DNA from 4 places in the Clostridium aromativorans genome. Region 4 is predicted to be linked to each of the others. Evidence: riboswitches for the same ligand, from Rfam matches in the RefSeq annotation. Region 4 holds a riboswitch; each other region holds the start of a gene.
The links. A riboswitch is a leader RNA that binds a small molecule or an ion and turns the genes downstream of it on or off. The one in region 4 is predicted to bind thiamine pyrophosphate.
Positions count from the first base shown of each region.

Region 1 (8,267 bases), on a different contig from region 4:
AGAGCAGGAAAAATTAGCCTACGACAGATCAAAAAACTTTGGGAGCGATCTTGAAAAACATCTTTATCTCATGAACATATATGACACCAATAGAACTCTGTTCTATTATCTAGTTGGAAAACATATCGCTGAATTTCTACCTATAATTTACACCCCAACTATAGGAGATGCTGTCATAAATTATTCCAAAAATTACGATACTCCAAAGGACGCTGTTTTTTTGTCGATAGATCATCCCGAAGATATAAAAAAATCCATTCAGGCATTCCTCAAAGATCTGGATGAAATAAAGCTTATAGTTATAACTGATGGTGAAGGCGTACTTGGCATAGGAGACTGGGGAGTACAGGGCGTTGATATTTCTATCGGCAAATTGGCAGTCTATACTGTAGCTGCAGGGGTAAATCCCAGGAATGTCCTTCCTGTAGTAATAGATATGGGAACCAATAATGAAAAACTTTTAAATGATCCCTTTTATCTGGGAAATAAGCACAGAAGGGTTACAGGTAAAAAATATTACGATTTCATAGATCAATTTGTAAAGATAAGTCTCGAATTATTTCCTGAAGCACTTCTTCACTGGGAGGATTTTGGCCGCGGAAATGCCAGAACTATTTTGGAAAAGTATAGAAAAAAAATCTGTACCTTTAATGATGACATTCAGGGTACTGGTGTGATGATGAATTCTGCCATAAACGCTGTAGCCAGGGCCACAAATATACCTGTTAAAGATCATAAAGTGGTGATCTTTGGTGCAGGAACTGCTGGAATAGGTGTAACTGATCAAATATTCCAGGAAAAGATACGAAATGGCCTATCTGAAGAAGAAGCTAAAAAACAATTTTACCTTGTAGATCGTCAGGGACTTCTTACTGACGATATGGATACTCTTACGGAGGGACAAAAAAAATATACGAGATCGAAAAATGAATTTAAAAATCCTTTAAAAAATCTGGCTGAAATAATAAGAGAAGTCAAACCCTCCGTACTCATCGGCACCTCTGGTGTACATGGTGCCTTTACAGAAGAAGTAATAAAAGCTATGTCTGAAATAAATGAAAGACCTGCCATTATGCCCATTTCAAACCCTACAAGACTCTGTGAAGCAGCGGCACAGGATATAATAAAATGGAGTGACGGCAGGGCACTCGTAGTTACAGGAAGTCCGTCAGATCCTGTAACCTACAAAGGAGTAACTTATATCATAGGTCAGGCTAATAATGCACTTCTCTATCCTGGATTGGGACTTGGCATAATAGTTGCAAAATCAAGAATAGTGACAGATGACATGTTGTCTGCCGCAGCGCACGGTATTGCATCCCTGCAGGATCTCTCAAAACCAGGGGCTCCTATTCTTCCTCCAGTTGATAAACTTAGAGAAGCCTCCAAGCTTGTAGCCATTGCTGTAGTAAAGGAAGCTGTAAAAGAGGGCTTAAATAGAAAACCTATATCTGATGCTAAAAAAGCAGTAGAAGATGAAATCTGGGAACCCTATTATACAAGTAATTCTTAAATTGAGATAATGTGCTAACTTTCAAATAAAACAATGTGCCTGAATTTGATCTATACAAATCCAGGCACATTTCCACTTTAGTTTAAGTCATCTAATATAAATCAGATTCCCTCGCTCTCAAGGAAATCACGAAGCAAATTCATGCAGACAGCTTTTCTGTATTCCGCAGAAACCCTGCCCCTTATAGGGACAATTGCCCTATCGTATGCTGCAAGATAATCTTCCTTAACAGACTTTGCCTCCTCAATGGTCTTTCCCACGAACATTGAATCAATATCATCCTTTCTTAATATAATATCACTGACTGCACCAAATGCAGTAATAAATCTTTTAATTATGCTCTTGTCAATATTGATCACACCGGCAAAGGAAACCCTTGAAATAGCAAGAGCATTTCTTGCCCCTACTTTTTTATAATAGTAATTGTTAAAACCTGTTTTGTCCATAAGTATTTCAACTAACAATTCATCATCTTGCAGCGAAGTCTTATTTCGTCCAAGATAAAATTGAGTAATTGGAATAACACGTTCACCTTTACTGCTCACAAGTCTCAACTTAGAATCCGTAGCAAAAAATACCAATGCGCTGTCTGCTTTTGGGGAACCATTACATATATTACCTCCAGCAGTTCCCAGATTTCGAATTGCCGGTGCAGCGATCTGGGACACTGCTTCTTTTAAAATAGCTGGTGTCAATTTACTTTCAATAATTTCTGTAAAAGTACATGCCGCTCCAATACGGATATATTTTTCATCTTCTACAATCTTTTTCATTTCAGGTACTTTATTTAAAAATAGATATTCAGCATCTTTTCTTGGTTTAACCATTAAATCAGTACCTCCAGCATAAGGCGTGACAGACTCTTTTGCACGGATTTTCAGTGCCGCTTCCAAGGATGCCGCTTGATAACAATTTACCATAACCCTTTTCCCTCCTTTGCTGCTATAGAAATTGCATTAACTATAGCATTGTAGCCGGTACATCTACAGAGATTTCCAGAAATACCTTCACGGATTTCTTCTTCTGTAGGATTTGGATTTTTGGAAAGGATACACTCAGAAGCAAGTACCATTCCAGGAATGCAAAAACCACACTGCACCGCACTTACAGAAGCATAGGCCCTGCTTATTACTTCGAAACGCTTGGTTTCACGATAACCTTCAATAGTCATGACAGAACTGCCTTCAATACTTCCCATAGCCACCATACAGGAATTGACAAGTTTGCCATCGAGAATTACAGAGCAGGCTCCGCATTCACCCTCCTTACATCCGCATTTCACGCCTGTAAGACGGAATTCATTTCGAAGTATATCCAGCAAACGCTCATTTGCTTCCGCTGTAGATGCCACTTCTTTTCCATTGAGAATAAATTTTATCATTATTTAAGCACCCCCTGTAAAACCTTCATAGTATCTTCCTGGGTAAATGGTACCTTATTTAAATTTACACCAAGAGCATTTTCCATAGCTTCGATATAAGCAGGAGCTACACCGACAAGGGGAAGTTCGCCTGCGCCTTTTGCTCCATAAGGTCCATGAGTGTATGGATTGTTGATAATCTCCGTTACCAGATTAGGCACATCCACTGCAGTGGGAATAATATAATCAGTAAAACTGTTATTACGAATTCTTCCTTTTTCATTACAATTTATCTGTTCCATAGAAGCATATCCAATACCTTGAAGGAAGCCTCCCTGCATCTGTCCTTTTATAATATTCATATCAATGGGCACACCTACGTCATAAGTCCCCCATGCACCCAATACCTTTGTGGCTGCAGTTAGAGTATCTACTTCAACCTCAACCACATTAGCAGCCCAGGAATAAGTTGGATAAGCATCTCCCTTGAATTCTTTAAGGCTGAATGGAATTACAAAATCAGGTTCTATAAAGTGTTCTTCTACAACCTGTTCTTTTCCTGATTCCCACTGTTTTTTAAGTTTTCCCGCTGCACGTCTAAGCAGTTCTCCGACTACCATAAGGGAACGGCTGGCTACTGTAGGACCTGAATCAGGTACACGATCCGTATCTGGATTTTGTATTAAAACCCTGTCATAGGAAATTCCAAGTGTATCTGCAACAATTTTACTAAAAGTAGTTTTTATGCCTTGGCCTATATCAGAATTGCTGGCCAAAATCTCTACAGTATCATCTGAGTTTTTTCTTATTTTAACAACAGCTTTGATGAGATCGCGTTCTCCACTGCCCGTAAAACCGCAGCCATGATAGAACACAGACATACCAATTCCCTTACGATATCTTCCCCTCTGATTTTTATACTTCTTGCATTTATCACGATAATCAGTGAGTTCGTCAATTTGCTTAATCATTTCAGGTAAAGGTACATGGAAGTGATACTTACCGCTGGTGGACGTTGAATCTCCCTGTTTAACAATATACTTTTCTTTCAGTTCCAGAGAATCAACACCCATTTCCCTGGCAATATGATCCATCATCATTTCTACCGCAAAGAAAGTCTGGGGAGCACCAAAGCCTCGAAATGCACTGCAGGGTATAGTATTGGTCTTAACCGCACGTCCTACAACACGCAAATTTTCTATATCGTATACACCACTTGCACAAATTACACCACGCTGCAAAACTACAGGCGACAGAGTAGTATATGCACCGCTGTTAAACAATACATCAATATCCATGCCAGTAATTTTACCATTTTTTACAGCCACTTTATAAGTGCATATTGAAGGGTGCCGCTTTGAAGTAAATTCCATATCTTCACGCCTGTCAAATATAACTTTTACCGGTCTGTTAACTTTTTTCGCTGCTACCGCTACCTGGCAGGCAAGTATGGATGGAAATGCCTCCTTACCTCCAAATCCCCCACCAGTAACATCTTGAATAATCTGTACATCCTTTTCATCATATCCAAGTGCCTTTGTAACTGCACCATGTACATAATATGGGCACTGCATGGAACCACGTACAGTCATTCTTTCCCCATGAGGATAGGCAATCATACCTTGAGTCTCCAGATAGGCTTGTTCTTGATAGCCTGTTTGAAAAGTTTCCACAAAAACACGGTCTGCTTCCTTTAATGTCCTATCTATATCTCCTTTTGCATAATTATAATTAAAAAAAACAGTATTGGATTTGCGCATGTCTAGAACAGGTATCTGCTCTTCATATACTACAACAATTTCATTTAAAATCCTTTTAACTTCATCAAGTTCGGGACCAACAACCATCAAAATTGGATCACCGATATATTCCACAGTATTCTCAGCATATACAGGCGTATCATCAAGAACTATATGAACACGGTTTTCCCCTGTCACATCATTTTTATTCACAACATAATATCCCTCAGGTAATTTAGGTACAACAACATCAGCAATGCGTGCTTTTGCTTTAGTAGAGTGAAGAAGTTTGCCATAAAGCATTCCTTCCATTACACAATCATCTACATATAAAGCACGTCCACTTATTTTATCATCGTGATCCTTTTTCTTTATAGATCTGCTTATTTTTTCCATATAATTCCTCCTATATGTTTTATTCAATTCACAACTACAAAGATACTTATTCATTTTACCTTATGTGAATACGTTTAAATTCATATAGGGTAAAATAAAAAACCCTCTTAACATTTATAATAAGTAAACATATCTGTTACATTCATTATAAAATAGAGGGTATATTTCATCAAATTCTTTGTCAAAGGAACTTGCTTTACATAAAATTCTGGATTTTAAAATAGTCTGTCAAATTCATCTTTTGCATATTGACGCACGTTTTGTTCAAAAAGCTGATATTTTTCTAAGAACTTTGCTCCTTCTTTTGTTAAAAAAGTTTTCCCGCCTCTGCTGCCACCATGTCTTCTTTCAACCACTGCATAACCTAATTCTTGTTCCAGTTGATTTAACATATTCCACGCCTTACTGTAAGATAATGCCATATGTCTGCATGCACCTCTTACAGAGTGCATCTCTTTAATCAGCAGCAAAAGTAATTTTGTCCTCGAGTTAAAAAACATGGTTTCCTTTTCAATACTTATTCTAACAAAAGGATGAAGAATGTGTTGATTGTGCTTTTTTAGAAGTTGATCTAAGTGATCAATATCATCCATATCTTGAAGGATACCTTCATCTTCTATCTCCATCAGTTGTTTTTTCACTTTAATACTCCTAATGGCTCCTCTCATTCCCATATTTCCGTTATATTTTAAAATGTCTGGAATCAATTTTGAAGATATCAAAAGAGGGTGTCCAGATTTTCCATGATAGGATGGAGAAATAACCTCCGCACCACATTCCATCATCTTCTGAATGGTCTCCGGTGTAAACATTGGAATACTTACAGGGTTAAATATCACCTGATCACATTTATCTTGCAAAAATTCCAATCCAATTTTCGCAGAATCAAACATCTGTGAATTTTCATAATTCTTGTTTTCTAAAAATATAACTCCGTAATCAGCCAAATCATGCTCAACTTCCCTGGCTTCATATCCAGTTATCACTACAATCGGTGAAATTTCAACCTGCTGAAAGGTCAAAACAATTCTTTTTACTGCAGTAATAGATCCAATTTTCAATAATGAGCATTCATCATTACCTTCAGATATCTTTCCTGCCGCTACAATTATGCCACCTGTTATTTTTTCCTTTTTTTTCTTTATAATCATATCTTTTACCCCGTCAAAATAATGCAAATTTTCCATGCTTACTTTTTTAGCTAAAATTTTGTTGCTTTACACAGCGTGGCAGGGACCATTGATTTAGTCTTGTCTTAAATTATTTGCACTACCCTTTATTGCTTCTATGGACTTTAATATAAAATATGCTATCAAACTGCCTATTGTTGTATTTATTAAAAAAGGTACTACAAAAAAGAAAGCAGCTACGTCTTTACCAAGTATAAATTTTGCAATGGGAAATGAAAGAAGTGATCCTATAATACCTGTTCCTATAATTTCTCCTGCAACTGCAAAAAGTTTTTGATTTGTTCTTTTATAAAGTATAGCTGCAAAAAAAGCTCCTATCATACTTCCTGGAAAAGCCAAAAGTGTTCCAGTGCCAGTAAAATTTCTTATAAGTGAAATACAAAAAGCTGTCAATACTGCATAAACCGGCCCTAAAGTGACTGCCGCTATCACATTTATTATATGTTGAACTGGCGTACATTTAGAAGCTCCTATAGGAAAATATATGGCACTTCCACCTAGTACCCCAATGGCCGTAAGCATGGCTGCATATACAATTTTTTTGTTTTCAAAATAATTTCCCCCTTATACTATATAATATTTAAAATATAATTTAGCTCTTGAGGGTGAAATTTTCACCTTGAAAATTTACGTAAAAATGCCTACCACTAAGGTAAGCACTAAATATAAATCAATCATAAATATTTTGCTTCCCTACGATAGTATTAACTATATCAGGTTTAAAGGGTCAGGTTTTAACCTTCTCAACCGGGAGGTCCCCCTACAAAACTAAATTAATAATATTAAATTTAACAACAGCATACTACTTAAATAGGATTTTGTAAAGTAACTATCTTCTCATCCAAACACTGTCTAATTAATTTCACTTCATTAATAGTTAAATCCATCATAAATGCCAATCTAGATTAAATAATTTTTGTATTTTTCATAATCAGATTTTTTACACTCTACAGATAAAAGTATGCCGTTATTTTCATAACTAGTTGACTTTATTCCTGCATTGTCATTAAAATAAGCTACTATATTTCCCCTATCATAAGGAATTAGAAATTTGCAGCAAATATAGCTTTCAAAAATTTTTCTACGAATTGCCCCCACTAATTTATCCATTCCCAATTTTTTCTTGGCGGAAATATATACATAGTCCTCCTTACTTTCAGGAATTTTGCCTTCCACTAAATCTATTTTGTTATAGCAGTAAATAACGGGAATATCCTCCACACCCAGTTCTCTCAATGTATCAATGGTGACATACATCTGTTTCTCATAATTGGCATTTGAGTAATCCACCACATGAATAAGCATGTCGGCTTCAGAAACTTCTTCTAGTGTTGAGCGAAATGCCTTTATTAAGTAGTGGGGCAATTTACTGATAAATCCCACTGTATCCGTCAATAAAAAGGACTTATTATCTGGCAGATCAATTCTCCTGACAGAAGTTTGCAATGTTGCAAACAGCATATCCTTTTCAAAAACCTGTTTATCATCTGACGGATTAAACAAATCCATCATGGCATTCATAACCGTAGATTTACCTGCATTAGTATATCCCACTAAAGCAATCACAGGTATATCTCTTCTTTTACGCTTTTTTCGTTGATTTTGACGTTGTGACACAAGCACTTCCAGCTCTCTATTCAGGCCACTGATTCTGTTTTCAATTTTTCTACGGTCAAGTTCCAATTTTGTTTCGCCGGAACCTCTGTTTTTAAGAGACGATCCCCCTCCTTGACGATCCATGGATTCCCCAAATCCAATCAATCGCGGGAGCATATACTGAAGTTTTGCTATCTCCACTTGAAGCTGGGCTTCTCTAGTCCTTGCTCTTTTTGCAAAAATATCAAGAATCAAAGAAGTTCTATCTATTATACCGCAATTTAAGCTTTTTTCTAAATTACGAATTTGAGAAGGTGACAACTCGTCATCAAAAATTACCACATCTGCATTTTTCTCATCAACTAATTCACATACTTCCTTAATTTTACCACTGCCTAGATAATGAGATGAATTCACTTTATTTAATTTTTGCGTCACCTCTCCAACTACTTCTATATCACATGCCTCTGCGA
Region 1 covers NZ_JAJJPB010000001.1:160,516-168,782, forward strand. Annotated here, with positions in the region: gene LN736_RS00755 (NAD-dependent malic enzyme) at 1-1,513, shown strand, start outside; gene LN736_RS00760 (FAD binding domain-containing protein) at 1,615-2,433, opposite strand; gene LN736_RS00765 ((2Fe-2S)-binding protein) at 2,427-2,894, opposite strand; gene LN736_RS00770 (xanthine dehydrogenase family protein molybdopterin-binding subunit) at 2,894-5,008, opposite strand; gene LN736_RS00775 (NTP transferase domain-containing protein) at 5,224-6,159, opposite strand; gene thiW (energy coupling factor transporter S component ThiW) at 6,253-6,735, opposite strand; TPP riboswitch at 6,871-6,970, opposite strand; gene hflX (GTPase HflX) at 7,099-8,267, opposite strand, start outside.
Region 1: it holds a riboswitch for thiamine pyrophosphate, as region 4 does, so the genes downstream of both, thiW (energy coupling factor transporter S component ThiW) here and thiC (phosphomethylpyrimidine synthase ThiC) in region 4, are expected to answer to the same signal.

Region 2 (8,267 bases), on a different contig from region 4:
TCCTTCTTCTTTTTAACCTTTCTATAACAAATATATTATGCTACACTATGACATCTATGTAAATAGGTATAAAAAATCTTTTATTATTGTTCACATATTATTTTACAATTTTATTCATTAGTTCTATAATTTTAGTATTGTAATAAATTGATGATTGAGGATATTTAATATGAATAGATTGAATTCGTTTTTTCTAGATTTTTTGGATGTAGTATTTTTTATAGTATGTGTAACTTTTAAGATATTGATGTATGGAAGGCATTTAGAAACAGGGTATATAAAAATTATATCTCTTTTCATTCCGGCCATTGCCCCGGTAATAATTATAATCTCCATATCTTTGATTCTGAAAGCAAAGGCACGTTCCAGGATGCTCTATATATTCAATATTGTAATAAGTTCATTTATAGTAAGTGATATCATATATTTCAGATATTTTAAGGACATAATATCTCTTCCCGTGCTTATAAGTGGATTTCAGCTTGGAGCTGTAAAATCCAGTGTGTCAAATTTGATGAATATAAAGGACTTTTTATATTTCACTGATGTTATATTTATAATTCCCTTTGTGAACAGATATGTTAGAAAGAGAAAAAACAAATTTCCGCTGAATTATAGGATATCAATAGCTGTCGTGCTTCTCTTATTTGGTATTGGTATGGATTTTATAAGTTTTTATGGACTTTCAAAAGAGCAGCCCAGACTTTTGAGCGCAATGTATAATAAGGTTTATATAAGTAGAAAACTAGGTGTATTGAATTATCACTGTTTAGACATCTATAATTCACTTTCAGCCAATATAACCAAAATGACACCTGTTTCCAGAGAAAAAATAAATGCCATAAATACTTTTATGGATAATAATAAATCAGATAATAAAAATCTGAAAGGATATTCAAAGGAAAAAAATCTTATAATGATACAGGTAGAGGCCCTTCAGGAATTTGTAATAAATGCTTCTGTAAATGGACAGGAAATAACTCCGAATTTGAACAGATGGGTGAATAGGTCAGTGTATTTTGATAATTTTTATTATCAGGTAGCGGCAGGGGGAACTTCCGATGCGGAGTTTATGACCAACAATTCGATATATCCGGCAGCGGCTGGGGCAGTGTATTTTCTGTATTCCGGAAATAAATTCAGTGCCATGCCCGAAAATTTTAAAAATAACGGTTACAGTACAGCAGCATTTCACGGCTTTAGAGAAAATTTTTGGAACAGACAGATAATGTACAAAAAATTTGGCTTTGATAATTTCTATGGTGAAAAAAGTTATAAGAAAGATGAATCCATAGGTTTGGGACTCAGTGACAGATCTTTTTTGAACCAGTCTCTGATAAAATTGAACAATATGAAATCACCTTATTATGCTTTTTTAATAACACTGACCAGTCACTTTCCCTATGATGATGTGGATAAATATGGTGATTTTGATGTGGGAAATTTAAAAGGTACTCTTCTTGGAAATTATTTAAAAGCCATACATTATACAGATGAACAACTGGGAGTGTTTTTAAATGCTCTGGATGAAAATGGCACGCTTGAAAATTCAGTTGTAATGCTCTACGGTGATCACTATGCAATACCCAAAGATAAAGAGCAGCAGCTGTTCAAATTCCTGAATGTAAATTCAACTTCCGAAATGGATTGGGAAGGGCTTCAGAAGGTACCTCTTCTAATACATTTTCCCAACGAATCGGTGAAAGGTGTGAATCACGTATATGGAGGTGAAATGGATATATATCCTACGGTGTGTAACTTATTTGATCTGCCCGGGAAAAATATGTTTGGAAAAGATCTTTTTAACCCTAAAAATCAGAAGGTTATATTTAGAAATGGTTCCTTTATAGATAAAAATTATTATTCTTCTTCCCAGGATGATGTATACTATGATGTAAAGACCGGAAAGGAAGTGCCTGAGAATAGCAGCCTGAGGAAAGACAAAGAGGATGTGTTGAATCAGCTTGAATATTCTGATTACATATTAAAACATAATGTCATTGACAAGTTGGATAAATAAAACTGCGGATATGTACATGAAATGTTTACATTTTTATAAACAAGTGATATTATAATAATAATGTAGCAAATTTAATATTGTCTGTAGTGTCAGGGGTGCCGGTACGGCTGAGAAAAGTGAAAACTTTAACCCTTTGAACCTGATTCGGGCAGCGCCGACGTAGGGAAACCGCTTTGTAATTTGTATCCTGAAGCACTATTTGTGATAGTGCTTTTGTTTTTTGTCAAAGTTATATAGGAGATAATTGAAATGCTTGTTGATGCCCACAATCATATGGATTTTTATGGAGAAAACTTAAAGAAAGCTCTTGATATTATAAAAAAAGATGATATCAAGACACTGGGATGCTCCATGAACCTGAAAAGTTATATTTTTACGAAAAAGATAAGTGAAGAGAATGAGAATATAATACCCTGTTTTGGAATACATCCCTGGGAAGCACATAAAAATTATGGTAATCTGGATAGGTTTGATGATTGTATAAAGGAGTGTAAGGCTTTAGGGGAAATAGGTCTTGACTATTACTGGGTACCGGAGAGAGAAAAATATCCCAAAATGGACATGGTATTTGAATACTTTTTGAGTAGGGCCAGACGATATGACAAGATAACCAATATCCATACCAAGGGAGCAGAAAATAAGATACTGGAATATATAAAAAGGTATAAATTGAGAACACCGATAATTCACTGGTACAGCGGTGATATGGATGTGCTCAAGGAGCTTTTAAAATGTGGTTGCTTTTTCACCATAAGCGTTGATATAGGCTATTCCAGGATTACAGATGAAATAGTCAATATTCTCCCCCTGGACAGAATATTGACGGAAACAGATGGACCCGACTCCCTTGAGTGGGTGAATAAACGGTATGGATATCCCTGGGAAGTTGAAGGCATTGTCAGAAAAATCTCAAACATAAAGGGAATTCAGTATGAAGAGTTAAAAAATAAAATATCCAGTAATTTCAACAGATTGAAATTGTGAATTTAAGGTGTTTAGAATGAAAGAATCAGGAAATATTCAAAATAAGATGTACCCGGTGATAACCATAGCAGTAGTAGTGGCTTTATGGCAGATGGTGGTGGGTCTTCAGTATATACAACCCTATATCCTTCCCTCGCCGTCAAATATTATAAAGACCCTCGTTTTGGATTTTAGAAACATAATGGAAAATGCGGAAACAACGCTTTATGAATCTTTTGTAGGATTTTTTATATCCATAGTGCTTTCTTTTATATTGGCCATAATAATGGACAGCTTTCATACAGTTAAGAAATCACTATATCCTATTTTGCTCATATCCCAGACCATTCCAACTATAGCTATAGCACCGCTTTTTATAATATGGTTCGGATTTGGAGCACTTCCCAAGATAATAGTTGTGATAACGGTATGCTTTTTTCCCATAGTTGTAAGTCTTGTAGACGGTCTTGAAAAGATAGATGTGGATTACATAAATCTATTTCATAATATGAAGGCTTCCAAACTTCAGATATTTTACCATCTTAAACTTCCCTATGCTCTGGTCAACTTTTTTTCAGGTTTGAAGATTGCTGCAACTTACATGATAATGTCTGCAATTATAGGCGAATGGCTGGGAGGAGACAGCGGAATAGGTGTATATATGGTGAGGGCCAAGAATGCCTACCAGCTTGATAAGGTATTTGCCTCAATTCTGGTTATTGTTGTAGTGAGCATTGCGATAATCTATATCATAGACTTTATAGGTAAAAAAATAATACATTGGAAATAAGAGGGGGATAATAATGAGAAAAAGTAAATTTATATTGTTGATACTGGCTGTTTTTATAAGTGTAATTGCTATATCAGGATGTGGAACAAGCGATAAAAAGGATACATCAAATTCCCTGGATAAGACCACTGTCATACTGGACTGGACTCCAAATACAAATCACACCGGATTGTATGTGGCCCTAAATAAAGGATATTATAAAGATGAGGGACTGGATGTGAAAATAGTTCAGCCTTCAGAAGGAAGTGTTACAAATCTTATAGCTGCTGGAAAAGGTGATTTTGGAGTGAGCTATCAGGAAGATGTCACCTATGCACTTACAAGTAACAATCCTCTTCCTGTAAAAGCCATTGCCACAATAATACAGCACAACACTTCCGGTTTTGCCGCACCTAAGAGCAAAAATATAAAAACCCCTAAAGATTTTGAGGGAAAAGTATATGGAGGATGGGGATCACCTTCAGAAGAAGCAGTGCTTAAAGCTGTAATGGAGAAGAGCGGTGGAGATTTCAGCAAGGTAAAGATAGTGAATATCGGAAATGACGATTTTTTTGCAGCTACAAAGAAAAATATAGATTTTGCATGGATATTTGAGGGTTGGACAGGTATACAGGCCAAGTTGAAGGGAGAGCAGCTTGATTACATACCCGTTAAAGATCTGGATCCGGCTCTGGACTACTATACACCTATTCTTATAAGCAGTAACAAGCTTATAAGCAAGAATCCCGAAAAGGTAAAAAAATTCCTGGCAGCTACCGCCAAAGGCTACGAATACTCCATAAAACATCCTGAAGAAAGTGCAGATATACTTTTAAAATATGCACCTGAAATAGACAAGAATCTGGCTCTTCAAAGTCAGAAATATATGGCTGGTCAGTATGTATCAGATGCACCGCGATGGGGAGTTATGAAATCCCAGGTATGGCAGCGTTATGCTAAATTTCTCAAGGACAAAGGCCTTATAAAAAAGGAGTTAAAAATAAGTGATGCATTCACAAATGAATTTCTGCCAAAATAATAGTGATGAAATGATGGTTGAGATTGAAAATGTGTGCAAGAAGTTTGAAGACAAGACAATACTTGAGGATATAACCCTATATCTCAAAAGAGGAGAATTTGTTTCCATACTTGGGCCCAGCGGCTGTGGCAAGAGCACACTTTTCAATATAATAACAGGATTTCTCAAAGAGGACAGCGGCAGTGTTTTTGTAAAAGGTGATATAGGATATATGCAGCAAAAGGATCTTCTTCTGCCCTGGAAGACTGTTCTTTCAAATGTAGTACTGCCCCTTGATATAAAGGGGAATGATAAAAAACAGTCGAGGAGAGATGCAAAGAAATACATTGACATGTTCGGACTGGGGGGTTATGAAAATAAGTATCCCTATGAACTTTCAGGTGGAATGAAACAGAGGGCCAGTTTTTTGAGAACTTTTTTCTCCTCAGAGGAGATAATGCTTTTGGATGAACCTTTTGGTGCACTTGATTCAATAACCCGTGGAAAAATGCAGAATTGGATTTTAAAAATGAGGGAGAAGCTCCATCGGAGTATACTCTTTGTAACCCATGATATTGAAGAGGCAATTGTACTTTCAGATAGGATATATGTACTTTCTTCAAAGCCCGGCAGGGTAAAAAAAGAGATAATCGTGAATTTTAGCAGGGGCAATAAAGAAAACAGGTTGTTTTCCCAGGAACTTTTGAACATGAAAGCTGATATTTTAAAGTTGCTTTAGGAATCAAACAGCATGGACATTAATCTAAGCTAATTCGATAATTTATAGACCTATTAAAAAAATTGGAAGTATAAAGTGATTCTATATGCTTCCAATTTTCTTCCATAACCAATATAACTTATATATGAATAATGTCTCCTGCACTTGCTTTTTCCAATCGGTTGATTATAGAGTTCCCTAAGCCCCTGTCGTTAGGAGCTTGTATATAAATATGATTTACATTCAATTTATCACATTTTCTAAGCAGATCAAATATCTTTTGAGCTGCTGTGTTTAACGTTTTAAAACTTCCTAAACTATATATGTGTTGACAGCTCTTAAAATCATTTAAAAATTCTTGGAAACAAATTACAGCATTGTCCTCCTTCGCATTTTCTTTGATCCACTGTGAGGTCTTTGTATAATCGCCTTCAACCAATGTTACTGGTGCATCCGGTGCGTAGTGCCTGTATTTCATTCCTGGAGCCTTTGGAACTTCATTTCCCTTTACGCTCAATAAATCCTTTTTATATATAAGATTTGGAATTACATTACGTATGTCATCCAGGCTTATTGCTCCCGGTCTTAGGAGCACGGGTGCTGAAGTGGACATATCTATAATTGTTGATTCTAGTCCAATTGAACATGGCCCTCCATCTAAAATACAGGGAATTTTTCCATTTAGATCATTATAGCAGTGCTCTGCACTGGTAGTTGATGGTTTTCCTGATAAATTTGCAGACGGAGCTACTAATAAGGTTCTGCTTTCTTTAATTATAGCCCTTGCTATCTTGCTTTCTGGAAATCTAACTCCTACAGTTTTCATTCCTGCAGTAACTGTATCTGAAATACAGTCTTTTTTGTTGAAAATCAAAGTTACTGATCCTGGCCAGAAAGCGTCAAATATTTTTTTGGTTTCTTTTGAAATATCCTTACATATATCATAAACCTGTTCTAATTTATATATATGTACTAGTAGCGGATTATCTTGTGGCCTTCCTTTAACTTCAAATATTTTTTTTATTGCATTTTCATTAAAAGCATCTGCAGCCAATCCATAAACAGTTTCTGTAGGAATTGCAACAACTTCACCTTTTCTTAAATATTCTGCACCTTTTACGATATTTTTATAATTAACATTTAAATCTTTAACATTTAATATTTCTGTTTTCACAGCTTTCACCTTCTATTTTATTTTGTCTCCATGAAATTCAAGTCCCAATTGATACAATTCAATACCTGTAACCGTATTTTTACTGTCAATGTTAAATTTAATGCTGACATCTGCTACCCTCAGGAAAAATTCATTTTGAGACTGCGGATACAATTGGTATTTTTTACCGCTGTTGTCCTGCTCATAATAGAGGGCTTTTCCGTCGGCGGTTATGGAGATATTTGCGAGATTCCCATTGAGTTTATAGTTACCGACGTATTTGTCAAGAGTTTTACTGTCAATGGCAATTACTTGCTTTGACTTTGGAAGTTTATAATTCCCACCTAGGGTTATGTCCGCCAGAGTGTCATTTAGAGGATTTATATTGTAGTACCCTACATTGGTGAGAATAATTATAGCTAGATCTTTGGCTGGATATCTGGCTATATTGCTTGTAAATCCAACTGTATTTCCACCATGGTATATTTCCTTTCCGTATTTTCCACTTGTGAGCATCCAACCATATCCGTAGTAGGGTCCAGAGGGTGCCATCTCTATATGATTTGAAAATATATTATCCAATGTGGACTGCTTTACCATTTTTTCTGTGTAAAGGGCTCTATCCCATTTATATAGGTCTTCCGTAGTGGAATACAGGCACCCTGCACCATAAGCCCCGCTGAGTGTTATTTCATCACTTACAGGATAAACGTCCAAGTAGCCGCTGTAACCTGTAGAGGAGTACATTTTTTCAGTACCTTTATAACCCAGGCCTGTATTTTTCATATCCAGCGGCTGAAAGATATTTTTTTGAAGGTAATCCCCATAACTCATTCCACTCACCTTTGTAATTATATATCCCAGAAGAATATATCCGGAATTGCTGTAGCTAAAATTGGTCCCCGGTTTGAATTCCAGAGGTTTATTTTTAAATAGGTCTATTACCTTGTTTATATCTTTTAAAGAATCCTGGCTCATGTTCCAAAATTCAGGAAGGTCGGTACAGTTTACAATTCCTGAGCTGTGGGTGAGAAGATTTTCTATTGTTATTATATTTCCGTTTGGAAAATCGGGTATATATTTTGAGATAGGATCGGATACGCTTACCAATCCTCTTTCAACCAGCTGCATTATGGCCATAGCTGTAAATTGTTTGGTCATGGAACCTATGGGAAATGTGGTATTTGGTGTATTTTGAATATTTTGCTCGAAGTCCGATTTGCCATAGCCCTTGTCCAAAATTATCTTTTCATTTTGAGCCACAAGTACACTTCCATGAAAATTATCCGTACTCTGAAGTGTGTTCAAATAGGTATCTAATTTCTGTGAGATTTGGGAATTTTCCTGGCTAGGTTGTGCTTTTTCAGGGGTGGATATTTTAACAGCCCTGGTATTGTTGTCCCAGTTTATGGTCTTGCCGAGTATCTGGCTGAAGAATTCCAGAGGCACAAAGACGAAATTAGTTCTGATGACTGGTGCTGTTGACAAAATGATATTTTTGTTGTTCACACGTATTTTTTTATTGTTACTCTCGAGTTTTACGGTATAATCCGGAGTAATGAATTCGGCACTGTCACCTTTTATATTCAGTTTTCCGTTTAGTTTCCCACAAAATACGTTAAGAGA
Region 2 covers NZ_JAJJPB010000002.1:35,373-43,639, forward strand. Annotated here, with positions in the region: gene LN736_RS02855 (LTA synthase family protein) at 170-2,020, shown strand; TPP riboswitch at 2,102-2,203, shown strand; gene LN736_RS02860 (TatD family hydrolase) at 2,270-3,004, shown strand; gene LN736_RS02865 (ABC transporter permease) at 3,021-3,773, shown strand; gene LN736_RS02870 (ABC transporter substrate-binding protein) at 3,787-4,791, shown strand; gene LN736_RS02875 (ABC transporter ATP-binding protein) at 4,760-5,509, shown strand; gene LN736_RS02880 (L-threonylcarbamoyladenylate synthase) at 5,628-6,662, opposite strand; gene LN736_RS02885 (serine hydrolase) at 6,675-8,267, opposite strand, start outside.
Region 2: it holds a riboswitch for thiamine pyrophosphate, as region 4 does, so the genes downstream of both, LN736_RS02860 (TatD family hydrolase) here and thiC (phosphomethylpyrimidine synthase ThiC) in region 4, are expected to answer to the same signal.

Region 3 (8,267 bases), on a different contig from region 4:
TTTTATTTAATTCACAGTTCACAATGCACCATTCCAAAAAAATTATGCATAAATAATTAATGCAGCCGAAAAAGTTACTATATAAAATACCTATGATATCAAAACGGAAATTATTCTCATTAAAATTCATCTCCAAATAATTTATTATGCACCCCATTACAAAATTTCCACATATCCTTCTTCCCCATTCAGCCTTATTCTCTGTCCATCTTTGATCAATTTCGTAGCATTTTCAACACCTACCACTGCAGGCAGACCATATTCCCTTGCAACAACAGCTCCATGTGTCATCATTCCACCTACTTCAGTAATCAAACCTTTGATGGATACAAACAGCGGAGTCCAACTGGGATCAGTAAATTTTGTAACTAGTATATCGCCTTCCTCTATATCCGCATCCTCCATTCTTAAAATAACACGTGCCCGGCCTTCAACGCTTCCAGATGAAACAGGTACTCCCGCCATAGCACCTTTAGGTATTTTATCCCTATTATATTGCCCTGTTATGATCTCACCTTCGGAGGTTATAACACGTGGAGGCGTAAGTTTTTGAAAAGTCTTATAATCTTTTTTTCTCTTACTTATGATATTGTAATCTATTTCATGTGCCTCAACAACTTTTCTAAATTCCTCAAAAGTCAAATAATATATATCTTCTCTTTCCTGTATTATACCCTTATGGACTAAAGCATCTGCTTCTTTCATAAATGTCTGTTTAATAATCCAGTCATACCACACCAAAACATACTTGTTAAACTCACGATAACCGGCATAATTGCGCAGGACGCTAACTGCCTTTTTGAACTTCCTTGCTTTTCCCTTTCCACCGTGCAATCTTTCAAGACGGTTTATAATTTCATGTTTTTTTTGTTTTGCCTCTATCAAGTTCTGTTCAAATTTCATACTGTGGGCACCTGGTCCAAAAGCTTTGATATTGCTGAGAATAGCAGGGTTGTTTGCTCTGTAATCTTTTATAGTAAATAGTATCCATTTCAGCCACATTGATTTTGAAGCCATAGCTGTCTTCTTCCTATACAGAGTCTTGATAAAATTCTTTCGCTTTACAAGATCAGCAAGAGCATTCTTCATTAAGACATCTACCGCATCCATTCCTTTGAAAAAAGACATCCTGATAAATGGCGAGGAAAGTTCACGGGATACATCAATATAAAGCCTTCCGCCCATTTCATTCATGGGAGTGCCAACCATCTGCTTGAATAAAGTTTGAAAAAGAGATATTCCTAGTGGCCGCATGGCTTCAGTCATCATCTGTCTGTGCCCAAATGAAATATATACATGATTTTTTCCATCCACAGCCTCTGATGGTACAGGATACAATGTAGTTATAGGCCTACTTTGAACAATATAAAATTTACCTTCACAAAGGCACCATTCTATATCCTGTGGACATCCAAAATAATTCTCAATCTTTCTGCCTATATTTGTCAGTTGTAAAATTTGCTCATCCCGAAGGGTCTGTATATTTTGCTTTGCAGTATCAATGTCCTTCCCTTTTGTACCACCATTTTGCAGTGCCGAAACAGCGAGTTTTTTGATAGATATCTTTTTATACAGTATTTTTCCTTCTCTCACTTTATAGATATCTGGATTAACCAGACCTGATACAAGAGCTTCACCAAGGCCAAAACTTGCATCAATAGATGTTACCTTTCTGTTGAAAGTTACAGGATCTGCAGTAAACATTATCCCTGAGGCCTGGGAGAAAACCATTTTTTGTATTACTACAGAGAGATACACCTTTCGATGATCAAAATTATTTTGTATACGATAAATTACCGCTCTGTCCGTATAAAGTGACGCCCAGCACTTTTTTACATATTTCAATATATTATTCATTCCCTTAATATTGAGATAGATATCCTGCTGACCAGCAAAAGAAGCTAGAGGCAAATCTTCTGCCGTAGCACTTGAACGCACTGCATATGCATTTTTCTCGCCAAGCTTTGAAATGTAATGCAAGACTTCTTCTATAATCTCCATCGGGATAGGTATCTGTTCTATAATCTCCCGAACCTTTTTACTGAATTCACTGATTTTTCTTTTGTCAATTATCTTTAAAAAAGATAATTGATCATTTACGCTATTAAATTCAGAATTGTCACAGACAATTTTTTTATAGACTTCAGTAGTTATACAAAAACCTTCTGGAACACATAATATCATTGATTTTAGACAGTTTTCCTAAATTAGCACCTTTACCGCCCACTAAAGGTAGATCTGATTTATCAATGTTGCTGAAATCCAACACATAGGGATTCATACATATTCCTCCTTATAAAGATTGTCTCTGAGTAAATCAATACATTCTTCAAATTCCTTAAAAAAAGCTTCATAATTTATTGCTGTCCTATTTGACAATTGATTCATATATCCATCAGTAAGCCAAAGAAGTATCTTTATAACAAGCTTTGGATCAACATTCTCCTTAAATTTTGAAAAATCTACACCATCAAAAGCAATTTTGTTCCTAAAATCTACACCTTTTGCTAGAATAATGGTTTTTATATCACCTTTTACTTCCCCGTCATTTTCAAAATACATGCTTGTTAAAAAGGATGGAATTGCAGGGTGTTTCCTCATAACAGAAATTTCAATATTAGATGAAAGCTTAATTCTGTCAAAGAAATCAGTAACCTTATAATTAAATTTTTCATCAACTTCTTTCATAATAATATTGTCGCATAGCTCAATTAAATAAAAATACAAAGCTTTTTTTGTACCAAAGTAATGAAACACCATGGATTTTGAAATTCCTGCTGCAGCAGCAATGTCCCCTATGGAAGTTTTCTTATAGCCATTTTTACCAAAGGATTTAAGTGCTACATCTATGATTTTATTTTGCTTCTCTACAGGCAAATTAAAAAATTTTTTCAAAAAGCTCACCTCTCAAAATTCATCCAAATGCTACTATTGCTAATATTGTTGACTTTTTAAAGAGAGATAAACACTGCTACGCGCCTGGATGAGGTAATTCTAAGGCTTGCAGTGATTTACCTATGAGAAAATTTTTTTTTAAGAACCTTAGAATCATTATATAAACCGAATCGGTTTATATAATATTATATTCTCATGAACCGACCAGGTCAACATTATTTTAAAGAAATCACATTGATCTTTTGATCTGTTCTATTTTTTAAGAATAGAACAAAAAGAACACTTTGGAAAATTCCAAAGTGTTCTTTTTGTTCTACATCTATGGTGCCGGAGGCGGGAGTCGAACCCGCATGATATCACTATCGACGGATTTTGAGTCCGTTGCGTCTGCCAATTCCACCACTTCGGCAAGTGACAAAAGTATAATATCACAAATATCACCTGTGGTCAAGAGGCAGTATAAAAGCAAATTTATAATAATATTCATATTGTGAAACAGTATATGACTTTTATCTTACTATTTTTATATTTTTTAAATAACATTATTTAAATCTAAAATAATTGTAAATTCAATGAAAATTTTAAATACTAGTTGTTATGTAAATGAAAATATGCTATTATTTAGTTGAGAATATTCTAAATAATGTATGATAGCCATAGAAGGTGATAAATTTTTAAATTAAATAATTTTAAAGTAATTATCCTAAGGTTTATTTAACCAACTAAGGAGGAACACAATGAGTAAACAAGATGCATTAAATGAGAATCTCGAGCGTGGCTTAGAAGAACGTCATATTCAATTGATAGCCCTGGGAGGAGCAATTGGCGTAGGGCTATTTTTAGGTTCTGCTACTGCTATTCAAACAGCTGGGCCAGCAATTCTATTGGTTTACATTATAGCTGGACTAGCTATGTTTGTCATAATGAGAGCTCTAGGTGAGTTGGCGACTTCCTATCCTGTTTCCGGATCCTTTAGCGCCTATGCCAATGAATTCATAAGTCCATTGGCAGGATATATGACTGGATGGACTTATTGGTTTATGTGGGTGGTAACCTGTATGGCTGAAATTACAGCTGTAGGCGTATACGTTAAATTCTGGATTCCAACTATGCCTCAGTGGATACCTGCACTGGCAGCACTTATTATAATGACATGCGTAAATCTAATTGCAGTAAAAGCCTACGGTGAATTTGAATTCTGGTTTGCAATTATCAAAGTAGTTACAATTATTGCAATAATAGTACTAGGGTTGCTCATGATTATATTTGGTTTCGGTAATGGTGGAAAACCTATCGGAATTTCAAATCTATGGACACATGGAGGATTTTTCCCTAAAGGTGGATGGGGACCTATGCTTGCAGTAACAATGGTTATGTTTGCTTATCTGGGCACAGAGCTCATAGGCGTTACAGCAGGTGAAGCAAAGAATCCTGAGAAAACGATACCGTCAGCTATCAACAAAGTACTTTGGAGAATACTTATATTTTATGTAGGTGCACTTTTTGTAATAATGTCACTCTATCCATGGAATACCCTTGGTACAACTGGAAGTCCTTTCGTCTTAACATTTAGCAAATTGGGTGTATCTGCAGCAGCAGGTATTATAAACTTTGTAGTATTGACTGCAGCTTTATCTTCCTGTAACAGCGGCATTTTCAGTACTGGACGTATGCTGTACAATCTTTCCCTGCAGGGAACAGCACCAAAAAAGTTTAGTAAGCTTGGTAAAACCCATGTTCCAGCTACTGGCATTTTGATTTCTGCATTTTTTATGTTAATTGGAGTTGTTCTTAATTTTCTGGTACCTGGAAAGGTATTTACTTACATTACAAGTGTAGCTACACTTGGTGCAATTTGGACTTGGGGCATTATACTGATAGCACAGATGAAGTTTAGAAAAAGACTTACTCCGGAAGAAATAAAAAAGTTGCATTTTCCAATGTTTGGATATCCTTATCTTAACTGGATTGTACTGGCATTTTTAGCTTTCGTCATCGTAATGCTAGCTTTTAGCCCAGATACTAGGATTGCTCTTATTGTAGGATGTTTCTGGTTCTTACTTATACTAGCTTTCTATTTTATACTTGGCTTAAATAAAAAGACCTCTAATCCTACAAAATCTGAACCAGAAGAATAAAATTTAAAATTGATTTACAAATTTTTATCAAGGTAGTATAATGAGTTTAAAATAAAATAGGCTGTGGGGGTGCTTTATATAGCTGAGAAGAGATATTCTCTAACCCTTTGAACCTGATCCAGATAAAACTGGCGTAGGGAAGCAATTTCACATGACTTTTGATTTTTATTAGGTGTATGCTTTTCCGCATACACCTTTTATATTTATACGGTGTCTATCACTGCCAGCACTCCTAGCTTCTTTAGAACCTTGGAGTTGCTTAAACAAATACAAAATTAGAGGTGTTTTTAATGAAAAAAGTATTGACAATTGCAGGTTCTGACAGCTCAGGTGGTGCGGGAATACAAGCTGATTTAAAAACCATGAGTGCACTTGGCGTGTATGGAATGAGTGTAATCACTGCCGTTACAGCCCAAAATACTATAGGTGTACAAGATGTACTGGACGTAACTCCTGAAATTGTGGAGGCTCAAATAAGATCCATATTTGACGATATCGAAGTAGATGCAGTAAAAATCGGAATGGTTTCAAATAGTAAAACCATATCTGTAATAAAAAAGCTCTTAATAGAATATAGGGCCAAAAATATAGTACTCGATCCGGTAATGATATCAAAAAGCGGATATTCTCTCTTAAAACCTGAAGCAGAAACAGCAATAAAAACTATGGTAAATGTTGCAGATGTAATAACTCCAAATATTCCAGAGGCAGAAGTTCTCAGCGGACTAAAAATTAAAAATGAAAAAGATATGGAAAGTGCAGCTTTTAAAATAAAAGAACTGGGTGCAAGGAGCATACTCGTAAAGGGAGGCCATAGATGCAATGATGCCAATGATATTTTGCTTCACGATAATAAGGTATTATCCCTTAAAGGTCATAGAATAAACACTAAAAACACTCATGGAACAGGATGTACTTTATCTTCCGCTATAGCTTCCTATTTAGCCAAAGGACACAATATTGAAAAGGCAGTAAACCTATCAAAGCAATATATAACTAAGGCAATAGAAAATTCATTTCCCATTGGTCATGGAGTTGGCCCTGTTGGACATTTTATAGAAGTTTATAAAAAAGCCGGTATAACTTTTTAATAGAAGAAATTATTTTTAAACTTAAAGGGGGTTAAAAAATTGAACAATATAAATCTAGACAAAGTAACAAAAATATTATCAGAGGTTAGAAATAAAATACCTCTTGTCCACTGTATTACCAACTATGTTACCATAAATGACTGTGCAAATATTCTCCTATCTTATGGTGCCTCCCCTGCTATGTGTGAGGCCTATGATGAGGTTTTTGATTTTGTCAAATTATCATCTGCCCTGTACATAAATTTAGGAACTCTTAATAAAGAGCAGGAACAAGCCGCAGTTTTAGCCAGCACTTCTGCAAAAATCCATGATATCCCCGTAGTATTAGATCCTGTAGCCTGTGCCGCCGTGCCAAAAAAAATTCAAGTTATAAACAGAATACTCCAGGTTGGAAAAATTGATGTCATAAAGGGAAACATAGGAGAGATTAAATTTTTGGCAGGACAATCCTCCAATGTAAAAGGTGTAGATTCCTTTGATACTGGAGAAGGTGCCTTAGAATGCTGCATAGCTTTATCTCAAAAATACAAGTGCACAGTTGCTGCCACCGGTAAAAAGGATTTCATAACAGATGGTAAAAGAAGTGCTGTAATTGAAAACGGCACAGAAATGTTTACTAAAGTTACTGGATCCGGTTGTATGCTGGGTGCCCTTTGCGGAGCTGCCTGTGGAGCATCTGAAGATAAATTCACAGCTACTGTAAATGCCATACTCTCAATGAATATAGCTGGAGAAGAAGCCTTTAAAGCAGCAAATACACCTGGAAGCTTTAGAGTTAAGCTCATAGACTGCATATATCAGTTAAGTGAAGAAAAATTAAAAGAAGGTGCCAAAATAGTATGGAAATAGATTATAGTCTATATTTGGTTACAGACAGAAGTTTTTTAAAAAATATTGATCTATCCAAAGCTGTAGAAGATGCAATTTCAGGCGGCGTCACTTTGGTTCAGCTAAGAGAAAAAAACATTTCCACAAGGGAATTTTACAAATTAGCACTGAAGATTAAGGAAGTTACTGATTATTACAAAGTTCCTTTCATAATAAATGACAGACTGGATATAGCTCAAGCTGTAGATGCAGATGGTGTACATCTTGGTCAAAGCGACATGCCCTTAGTCGCAGCCAGAAAGATATTGGGCAGAGATAAAATAATAGGAATATCTGCAGGTACTGTGGAAGAAGCTGTAGATGCACAAAAAAATAGTGCAGATTACATTGGAATAGGAACTATATTTTTCACTGGAACTAAAAAGGATATAGATACGCCAATAGGTATAGAAGGTCTACGTAAAATATACAATAGTATAAGCATACCTGCTGTTGCCATAGGTGGAATTAATGAGCAGAATTTCAAAGATGTATTATCTACTGGAGTGGATGGCATCTCCGTAATTTCTGCTATCTTAGGAAAGAATGATATAAAGGCTGCTGCAAAAGCTCTACTTAAATAGTATTTATTAAAAGTTATCAAATGCTGATTGAATTGTAGTCAAACTACAATTCAATCAGCATTTTTTCACACTTAACAGCTCTATATACTTTTAATTTATCAGTTTACAAATTTACCACGGTAAATTATAATATTTATTGTAATTGATTTATATAAAAGGGAGGCAATTAAAATGAAAAAAAAATTAAGTATTTTAGCAATCATGGTATTTATTGTGACATCAATATTTTCAGGATGTGGACAATCTCAAAAAACAGATACATCCTGGGATGACATAAAATCAAAGGGTAAATTTGTAGTTGGCCTAGACGACAGTTTCCCCCCAATGGGATTTAGGGATTCAAAAGGTCAAATCGTAGGGTTTGACATAGACATGGCCAAAGCCGCTGCAAAGAAAATGGGGGTAAATGTAGTCTTTAAGCCTGTAGAATGGGATGGTATTATTCTCAGTCTAAACAACAAGGACATAGATGTTATATGGAACGGTCTAACCATAACAGAAGACAGGAAAAAGCAGATATCTTTTTCAAAAGTATATCTTCAAAACAAACAGATAATTGTAGTGAGAAACAACTCAAATATAAAGACTAAGAAAGATTTATCAGGTAAAACCGTAGGACTTCAACTTGGGAGCAGCAGTGAAACTGCATTGAAGTCGGATACCGCCACTTCAAAATCCTTAAAAGAAGTGAG
Region 3 covers NZ_JAJJPB010000010.1:24,348-32,614, reverse strand. Annotated here, with positions in the region: gene LN736_RS09300 (phosphoenolpyruvate synthase) at 157-2,184, opposite strand; gene LN736_RS19195 (hypothetical protein) at 2,144-2,281, opposite strand; gene LN736_RS09295 (TetR/AcrR family transcriptional regulator) at 2,278-2,895, opposite strand; tRNA gene LN736_RS09290 (tRNA-Leu) at 3,218-3,304, opposite strand; gene LN736_RS09285 (amino acid permease) at 3,633-5,033, shown strand; TPP riboswitch at 5,089-5,191, shown strand; gene thiD (bifunctional hydroxymethylpyrimidine kinase/phosphomethylpyrimidine kinase) at 5,324-6,124, shown strand; gene thiM (hydroxyethylthiazole kinase) at 6,164-6,973, shown strand; gene thiE (thiamine phosphate synthase) at 6,964-7,575, shown strand; gene LN736_RS09265 (amino acid ABC transporter substrate-binding protein) at 7,747-8,267, shown strand, end outside.
Region 3: it holds a riboswitch for thiamine pyrophosphate, as region 4 does, so the genes downstream of both, thiD (bifunctional hydroxymethylpyrimidine kinase/phosphomethylpyrimidine kinase) here and thiC (phosphomethylpyrimidine synthase ThiC) in region 4, are expected to answer to the same signal.

Region 4 (8,267 bases):
TTAGGGAGCCTCCATCATAGGTGCCTGGAAAAAACATAACAAGAGGTTGTTTTTCTATAACTCTATGCAGGTTGTTTAACACTCCATATGATCCGATTATAGGCCATGATTTTCCAACTCCAGTTAAAAATATTATATCGCTTCCGCCAATCCTGTCTGCTATATACCCTACCATAAGATCATTTTTCAATGTAAGTCTAAGAGCTTTCTTGGTTGCATTTAAAACATATTTGCTTCCTTTTTTTTTCTCCATCTCAAAGTTTTTTTCAAGATATCCCTTTGATTTTAAAATGTTCAAAATAATATCATAAAGGTCAAACTCGATTATATTGAGCCCATAGGCTTTTTTTGCCTTTTCCTCTATAAATTTAACTCTATCCCTAATTAAAAGCTCATATTTAGGATCATAATCAAAAATATAAAATCCTATTTCATCTCCAAGTCCCTTATTCTGTCTGAAATACGGATCAGCTATCCGTGGTAATATTTCATCGATCCTCTTATGTATATCCTTCATATTTTATCTCAATCTCCTACGCGGTCCAATTTTATAGTAATTATTATATCACAAATAATAATACCTTCTACAGAACCTTGTAAATTCAGAACCTGATTTAACCAACAATGAATTTCTTTCACAATAAATATAATTGAAGGCAAAAAATTTACAATATGGTAATATTATTACCACGATTTTGTAATATATTAGCGAGAAACTATTGTATATCAAGTAGTTTTTATATACTCATTTTTTATAAATATAATGGAAGGGGGAAATTAATCAATGAAAAACATCTTAAAAAAACTTCAAATTTTGCTGCTGGCATTATTTGTGGTATTGGGAAGTGGAGCCGGATCTGCAATTGCAAAGGAACAATTCGGCGATACTTACAGAGGCAGCTATATTTTATCAAATTATTTTCCAAAGAGGAATATAACTCATTCAATTTATAACTACCAGCCTCAAAACACCATAAATAGGGTTAATCTTCCAGCTAGCACTGAAAAATCAGGTAATTGGGCAGGCTATATAGCTGTACCTGTTTCCCAGAACAATACTTATACAAGCGTTTCAGGAAGTTGGACAGTACCTAATATTACATCCAATCGTCAAAATGCCTCAACCGCACAATGGATAGGCTTGGGAGGAGTAAATTCTGAAGATCTCCTTCAAATGGGAACTATAGAGGAGATACAAAATGGACAACCTATAGTTGAAGTTTTTTGGGAAAAATTGCCCGATGCTGCCCAGAATATAGTTAGTATCCCAATTGGCTCAACTATCAGTGTAACTATATCCAAGGCTTCGAATTCCACATGGAATTTAACATTCACTGCAACTACGCCTAAAGGAGAAGCAGTAACAAAAACTATATCCACTACCCTTGATTCTTCCTATGAGCAGAAAATAGGCACATCCGCAGAATGGATCAGCGAAGATCCGGCTAATCAGAACAATCAGCTTCTACCTCTAGCAAACGCGGATGAGGTAAAATATCAATCGGCCAAAGTCAATGGAAATTCATTATCTGATTCCAGCAACAAAATTCACCCTGTTGCCATGATATCAAATGGTGGAAATATCGCAATTTATCCCTCTGAGATCGGAGCAGATGGTGAATCATTTACAACAACTACTAACTCCAGTTACAACAATAACATCAACAGTATTTCCAATTTCAGACATAGATCCGATAATTTATCAAAACATATTTCAAGATATCCCGGAGATTATTCTCATTACAGACAACCTGCAGCAGCTGCTGCCTATTAGTCAAAAAAGAAGCCGGATAATTTCATAATCGGCTTCCGTTTTGAAGTGTAAAGCCAAAAAATATTATGTTAAATAACACAAAAACAGCATTATCATTCACAAATATAATGCTGTTTTTATATATATTAAATAGTATATAATTAAAATATCATGTCTCCTGCTTCAAAAAATACTTGATAGAAAAGAGGTGTTTCACAATAGGAAACAAGAAAAACAACTATGTGCTGTGTTATAAGGATCTATGTAAAAAATTCAGCCGGCGTCCCCTGGAAGAAATTGTCCAAAAAAGTGGAGCAAAATATGACGCTGAAAAGAATATGTTCACCTTAAAATACTTTAACAGGGAATATTTAATTTCCTATCCGGAAGGCTCTATTACATTAAAGGATTTTAATCACAACGATCTATCTTATGAATCCGATACGATAATGGATAAAATACTGATCATGAGCTATCTCTGCAGATGCACCAAAAGTGGACTGACCAATAAATGGGTACCCTACAGGGAAATAGAAGGTGTAGGCTGCACCTATGATTTTTTTGCCGGCCATGGTATAGACAAACTTACCAAATACTTCGGAAACAGAGATGAACTATTTCTAAAGGCCGGGAAAAAACTTGATGCTAAAAAACTATGCCTGGGAGATATGTCACTTCAGTTTAACATATTTCCAAATGTGCCCGTTGTACTGGTCTTATGGCTGGCAGATGAAGAATTCGAAGCCCAGGCAAACATCTTTTTTGACTCTTCTGCCTCAAAAGAAATTCACATAGAAGATCTGGCCTCCCTGTGCTCAAAGGCGGCTGACGAATTGATTAGATGTGCAAAACAAGTGGAAAATTTTTAAAAATGTTTACATATATATGGATAAGTGCTATTATATATATGTAAAGTAAATAGAATTGTTTGTGGGGGAACCGTTTCGGTTGAGAAGGTAAAACCTGACCCTTTGAACTTGATGTAGTTAACACTACCGTAGGGAAGCAAATATTTAAAATGTGTATTCGAGGAGTGTTTTCATCAGACACTCCTTTTTTTATTTAAAAATACAATGTTACAGGGGAGCCCATGTTGATAGGCTGAGAGTAAGATACTATCTTTTACCCTTATAACCTGATTTGGATAATGCCAACGTAGGGAAATTTACGCTGTTTTAAAAAACATTCAGAGTTTTTATATCCTATGGGAAGCATTTGCTCCCTATTTTTTTATCCATAAAATCAAGAAGGAGATTGATAAAATGAATTATACAACCCAGATGGATGCTGCCAGAAAAGGAATAGTCACGGAAGAAATACGTATAGTAGCCAAAAAGGAAAATATGGATGTCAAGGATCTCATGCACCTTATGTCCAAAGGCAAAGCTGTCATTCCAGCCAATAAAAATCATAAAAATTTAAGTGCAGAAGGCGTGGGAAAAGGGCTTAAAACAAAGATAAATGTCAATCTTGGCATTTCAAAGGACTGCTGTAATATAGATCTGGAACTTGACAAAGTGAAAAAAGCAATAGACATGAAAGCTGAGGCCATTATGGATCTAAGTTGTTTTGGGAAAACAAGAGAATTTAGAAACAAGTTAGTGGCTATGTCTCCTTCTATGATAGGTACTGTACCCATATACGATGCAGTTGGTTTTTATGATAAAGAATTAAAGGATATAACTGCTGAGGAACTTTTAAGCGTTATAGAAGCCCACGCAAGAGATGGGGTTGACTTTATGACCATCCATGCCGGTATAAATCTGGAAGCAGCACAGATATTCAAGAGAAACCCGAGACTTATGAATTTTGTCTCAAGAGGAGGCAGCTTGATGTATGCTTGGATGAACTTGAATAAGAGACAAAATCCTTTCTATGAATACTTCGATAAAATTCTTGACATATGTGAAAAATACGATGTAACCATAAGTCTGGGAGATGCCTGTAGACCTGGCTGTATAGATGATTCTACAGACGCAAGCCAGATAAAGGAACTCATGACCTTAGGTGAACTGGCAAAAAAAGCCTGGAAAAGAAATGTACAGGTAATGATAGAAGGGCCCGGTCATATGGCTCTTAATGAAATAGAAACCAACATGAAGCTTGAAAGAAAGCTGTGTCATGATGCTCCATTTTATGTACTAGGTCCCATAGTAACAGATATAGCACCTGGATATGATCACATAACAAGCGCCATAGGCGGCGCTATTGCTGCAACTTATGGAGCGGATTTTCTCTGTTATGTAACTCCTGCAGAGCACCTCAGACTGCCTGATTTGCAGGATATGAAGGATGGAATTATAGCCGCCAAAATAGCTGCCCATGCTGCAGACATTGCAAAGGAAATCAAAGGTGCAAGAAATTGGGACAACAAAATGGCTGAGGCCAGAAGAGCACTTGACTGGGAAAAAATATTAGATACTGCAATAGACCCTGAAAAAGCCAGAAAATACAGAAAGAGCTCAACACCTGAAGATAAAAAAACCTGTACCATGTGTGGAAAAATGTGTGCTGTAAGAAACATGAACAAGGTAATGGAAGGAAAAAACATAAATATCCTTCGGGATAAAGACTAGAACATCGATTCCAATTGCTTTTGAAATGAGGTGTAAAAATGACCGTAAATGGAGAAGAATTGGATTTTGCCCCCGAAACGACAGTATCACAATTACTAAACAAATTAAATATAGACGAAAACACCGTTGTAATTGAAGTGGATTTAGAGTTAGTAGACAGGGAACAGTACAAATCCAAAAAATTATCAAGCACTTCCAAAGTAGAAATAATCCGTTATGTCGGAGGTGGTTAGATAATTTACATTATATACAATAAATCAAAATTAAAGGAGATTTTAATTTATGGATGAACTTATAATAGCAAATAGAAAAATAAAGAGCAGGTTCTTTATTGGGACTGGTAAATTTACATCAAATGAAATAGTGCCTGATATAATAAAAAGTTCTGAAGCACAAATTATAACCGTAGCACTGAGACGTATGGATATCCACGCTGCAGAACCAAATGACAACATATTGAATTTTATAGATAAAAGCTGCATACTCGTGGCAAATACATCCGGTGCAAGAAATGCAGAAGAAGCTATAAGGCTCGCACATTTAGCTAAAGCAACAGGATGTGGAAATTGGGTTAAAATAGAAGTTATTTCAGATAGCAAATACTTGCTTCCCGACAACTATGAAACCTTAAAGGCTACTGAAGCCCTTGTAAAAGAAGGATTTGTTGTACTTCCCTATATAAGCCCGGATCTAATGGATGCAAAGAGACTTGTAGATGCCGGTGCCTCTGCAGTAATGCCTCTGGGTGCACCTATCGGGACAAATAGAGGTCTTAAGACAAAAGAACTATTAAAAATTATAATTGACGAAATAGATATACCAGTTGTAGTGGATGCAGGTATAGGGAAGCCATCTCACGCCGCAGAAGCCATGGAGATGGGAGCCGATGCAGTACTTGCAAATACTGCCCTTGCAACAGCAGAAGACCCTGTACTCATAGCCGAAGCTTTCAAGCTTGCAATACAAGCAGGAAGGAAAGCTTTTCTTTCAAAACCCGGTGTTGAAAAAGAAGTCGCCGTAGCCTCATCTCCTCTTACAGGATTTTTAAGATAGGAAGTGTTTAAAATGACCTTTTATGATGTAGTGCAAAATTTAAAAGATTTTGATTATGAAAACTTTTTTAAAAAAGTTACAGACAGACAAATTGAAAAAATAATAGATAAAGAGGAACTGGATAAATGGGATTTTCTGGCGCTTCTCTCTCCTACTGCCGAAAAGCATATGGAAGAGATGGCTCAAAAATCTCACAGACTTTCACTTAAATACTTTGGAAGAAACGTTGTCATGTACACTCCCATGTACGTTGCCAATTACTGTTCAAATAGATGCGCTTACTGTGGATATAATTGTACAAATAAAATAAACAGAAAGGTACTCACTCTCGATGAAGTTGATACAGAAGCAAAAGCTGTACATGACATGGGGTTCAGACATGTAATAATTTTGACAGGAGAATCCAGAAAATATTCGCCTGTTTCCTATATAAGAGATTGTGTAAAAATAATGAACAAATATTTCAGTTCAATATGTCTGGAAATATACTCTCTTAAAAAGGAAGAATACAGAGAACTTGTTGAAGCCGGTGCAGATAGTCTTACTATGTACCAGGAGACCTACAACCAGGAAGTATACTCAAAGGTCCACCTTGGAGGTCCAAAGAAAAATTACAGATACAGACTTGAAACACCAGAAAGGGCCTGCGAAGCTGGTATATATTCCGTAGGTCTCGGCCCGCTTTATGGTCTCTATAACTGGAGAGAAGAAGCTTTTTTAGGTGGACTGCACGGTGCATATATACAAAAAAAATTTCCTGGAGTAGATGTGAATTTTTCAGTTCCACGGATAAGGCCTCATGCAGGTTTTTTCAAAGATCTGCATGAAATAAGTGACAAAAACATGGTACAAATACTGCTTGCACTTAAACTCTTTATTCCAAGATCAGGTACCAACATAACCACAAGAGAATCCAGGGAAATGAGGGACAATCTCATACCTCTCGGTGTCACCAAAATGTCTGCAGGCGTATCTACGGAAGTTGGAGGACATACTCAGGAGAATCCTGGTGAAATGCAATTTGACAACTCCGATAAAAGAAGCTTAACAGAGGTGAAACAGGCAATAATCAAAAAAGGATATTTTCCTGTAATGAAGGATTGGGAACCTATAGCACTATGAAACAAAAGCTATTTATAGTAACGAATAGAAAACTTGTAAAAAATAACAACATGCTTGATATAATAGAAAGTTCAGTACAAGCAGGTGCAGATGCCGTAATTCTACGTGAAAAAGATTTGGACTGTAGTAAAATAATTCAGCTTGCTAAAAAAATCAAAAAGATAACGGAACCTCAAAATGTACCTCTTATAATAAACGGCAATATGGAAGCTGCTCTAGAAGTAAATTCTGATGGATTTCACACAAATTATGCAGATTATATGAATGAACATTTTAAATTCAAGGGTATTTTAGGAGTATCTGTTCACAGCACTTTAGAGGCGGCAAATGTGCAAAAAAAGGGTGCAGATTACCTTCTGGCAGGACACATTTTCAAAACAAATTGTAAAAAGGGATTAGAACCCAGAGGAATTGCTTTTTTGGAAGATATGCTGAAAAATGTTTCAATTCCAATTATAGCAATAGGCGGTATAAATGAAAGCAACATAGATAAATTATTGAAAACTGATATTTATGGTGCTGCTGTAATGTCCCTTGTAATGTGTTCAGATGATCCATATCTTACGACACGAAATTTAAAAGAACATTTTTGAAAAATCAACAATTAAATTTTCCTCACCTACCATAATATGATGATTGGTTATCATAGAAACAGCTTAGCAATATTGAACTGCTAGGCCGTTTCTATACACAATATATGCATTATATTAAATGGATTATTTTTTAGTATAATCAGTTATGCCCAACCTATTTCCGAATGGATCTTCAAATTCTACAGCGCTGCTTTCCACAGTATTAGAATTTATACTGCTGAAAGAGATTCCAAATGCAGGCACTTTCATCGAAGGCAAATGATTATATATATAGGTCCCAACGTTCTTCTTTAATTAGATGGTCTGTCCACGTAGTATTATCAGCTGATTCAGTTAGCTTAAATCCATAATTTCCATAAAGATAACGGGCTGTTTTGAGTACATCAGCAGTCCATAAAAAAATATGCTTATAATTCTTCTCTCTACAAAAATTAATTGCCGTGTCTAAAAGCATGTGACCTAATCCATTATTTCTTTCACTTGGATCAATTAAAAACCATCTAAGCTGCGCTAAAGAAGAATCTGTTTTATCTGCAGCTATAGCTATTACGCCAACGGATTTATTACTTTCTTCTGCAATCCATATATTTTCTAAATCCGGATTATGTTTTTTATGAAATTCAATTAAATATTTCTCAACATAATCTCCAAATATATTACCAAACCCAAACTCCTTTTTATATAATTCTCTATGTTTTTCAATAATGTATTTTATATCACTTTCTCTATATGATCTAATATTGAAAGCTCTTTTACCATAAGACAGTAATTTCATAATACATTCCATTGAATTAACTAAACTTTCCTTTTCACTTTCATCTAAGTGATCTATTAGATTAGAAATTTGTTTATCAGATCTTTTTGAAAGATTTGATAGGACATTCCTACCGTTTTCTGTCAATTCAAGGAAATTCAAACGTCCATCCCCAGAACATTTTTCTTTAGTAATCAATTCATCCGATTTAAAGCGATTTAAGATCCTACTTAAGTATCCCTTATCAATATTTAGTTTATCAATCAAAATATTAGCGGTACATTCTTTAGTTTTATTAATCTCAAAAAGTATACGAGCTTCCGTTAATGAATATGCACTATCCAGTATACCTTGATTTAAAAGTCCCAAGACATTTGTATAAAATCGACTAAAAATTCTTACCTCTGATATTGTGT
Region 4 covers NZ_JAJJPB010000015.1:74,874-83,140, reverse strand. Annotated here, with positions in the region: gene LN736_RS12080 (DUF1788 domain-containing protein) at 1-517, opposite strand, end outside; gene LN736_RS12075 (G1 family glutamic endopeptidase) at 785-1,774, shown strand; gene LN736_RS12070 (DUF3786 domain-containing protein) at 1,996-2,622, shown strand; TPP riboswitch at 2,676-2,775, shown strand; TPP riboswitch at 2,824-2,934, shown strand; gene thiC (phosphomethylpyrimidine synthase ThiC) at 3,016-4,329, shown strand; gene thiS (sulfur carrier protein ThiS) at 4,368-4,562, shown strand; gene LN736_RS12055 (thiazole synthase) at 4,612-5,382, shown strand; gene thiH (2-iminoacetate synthase ThiH) at 5,395-6,504, shown strand; gene LN736_RS12045 (thiamine phosphate synthase) at 6,501-7,097, shown strand; gene LN736_RS12040 (bifunctional helix-turn-helix transcriptional regulator/GNAT family N-acetyltransferase) at 7,360-8,267, opposite strand, start outside.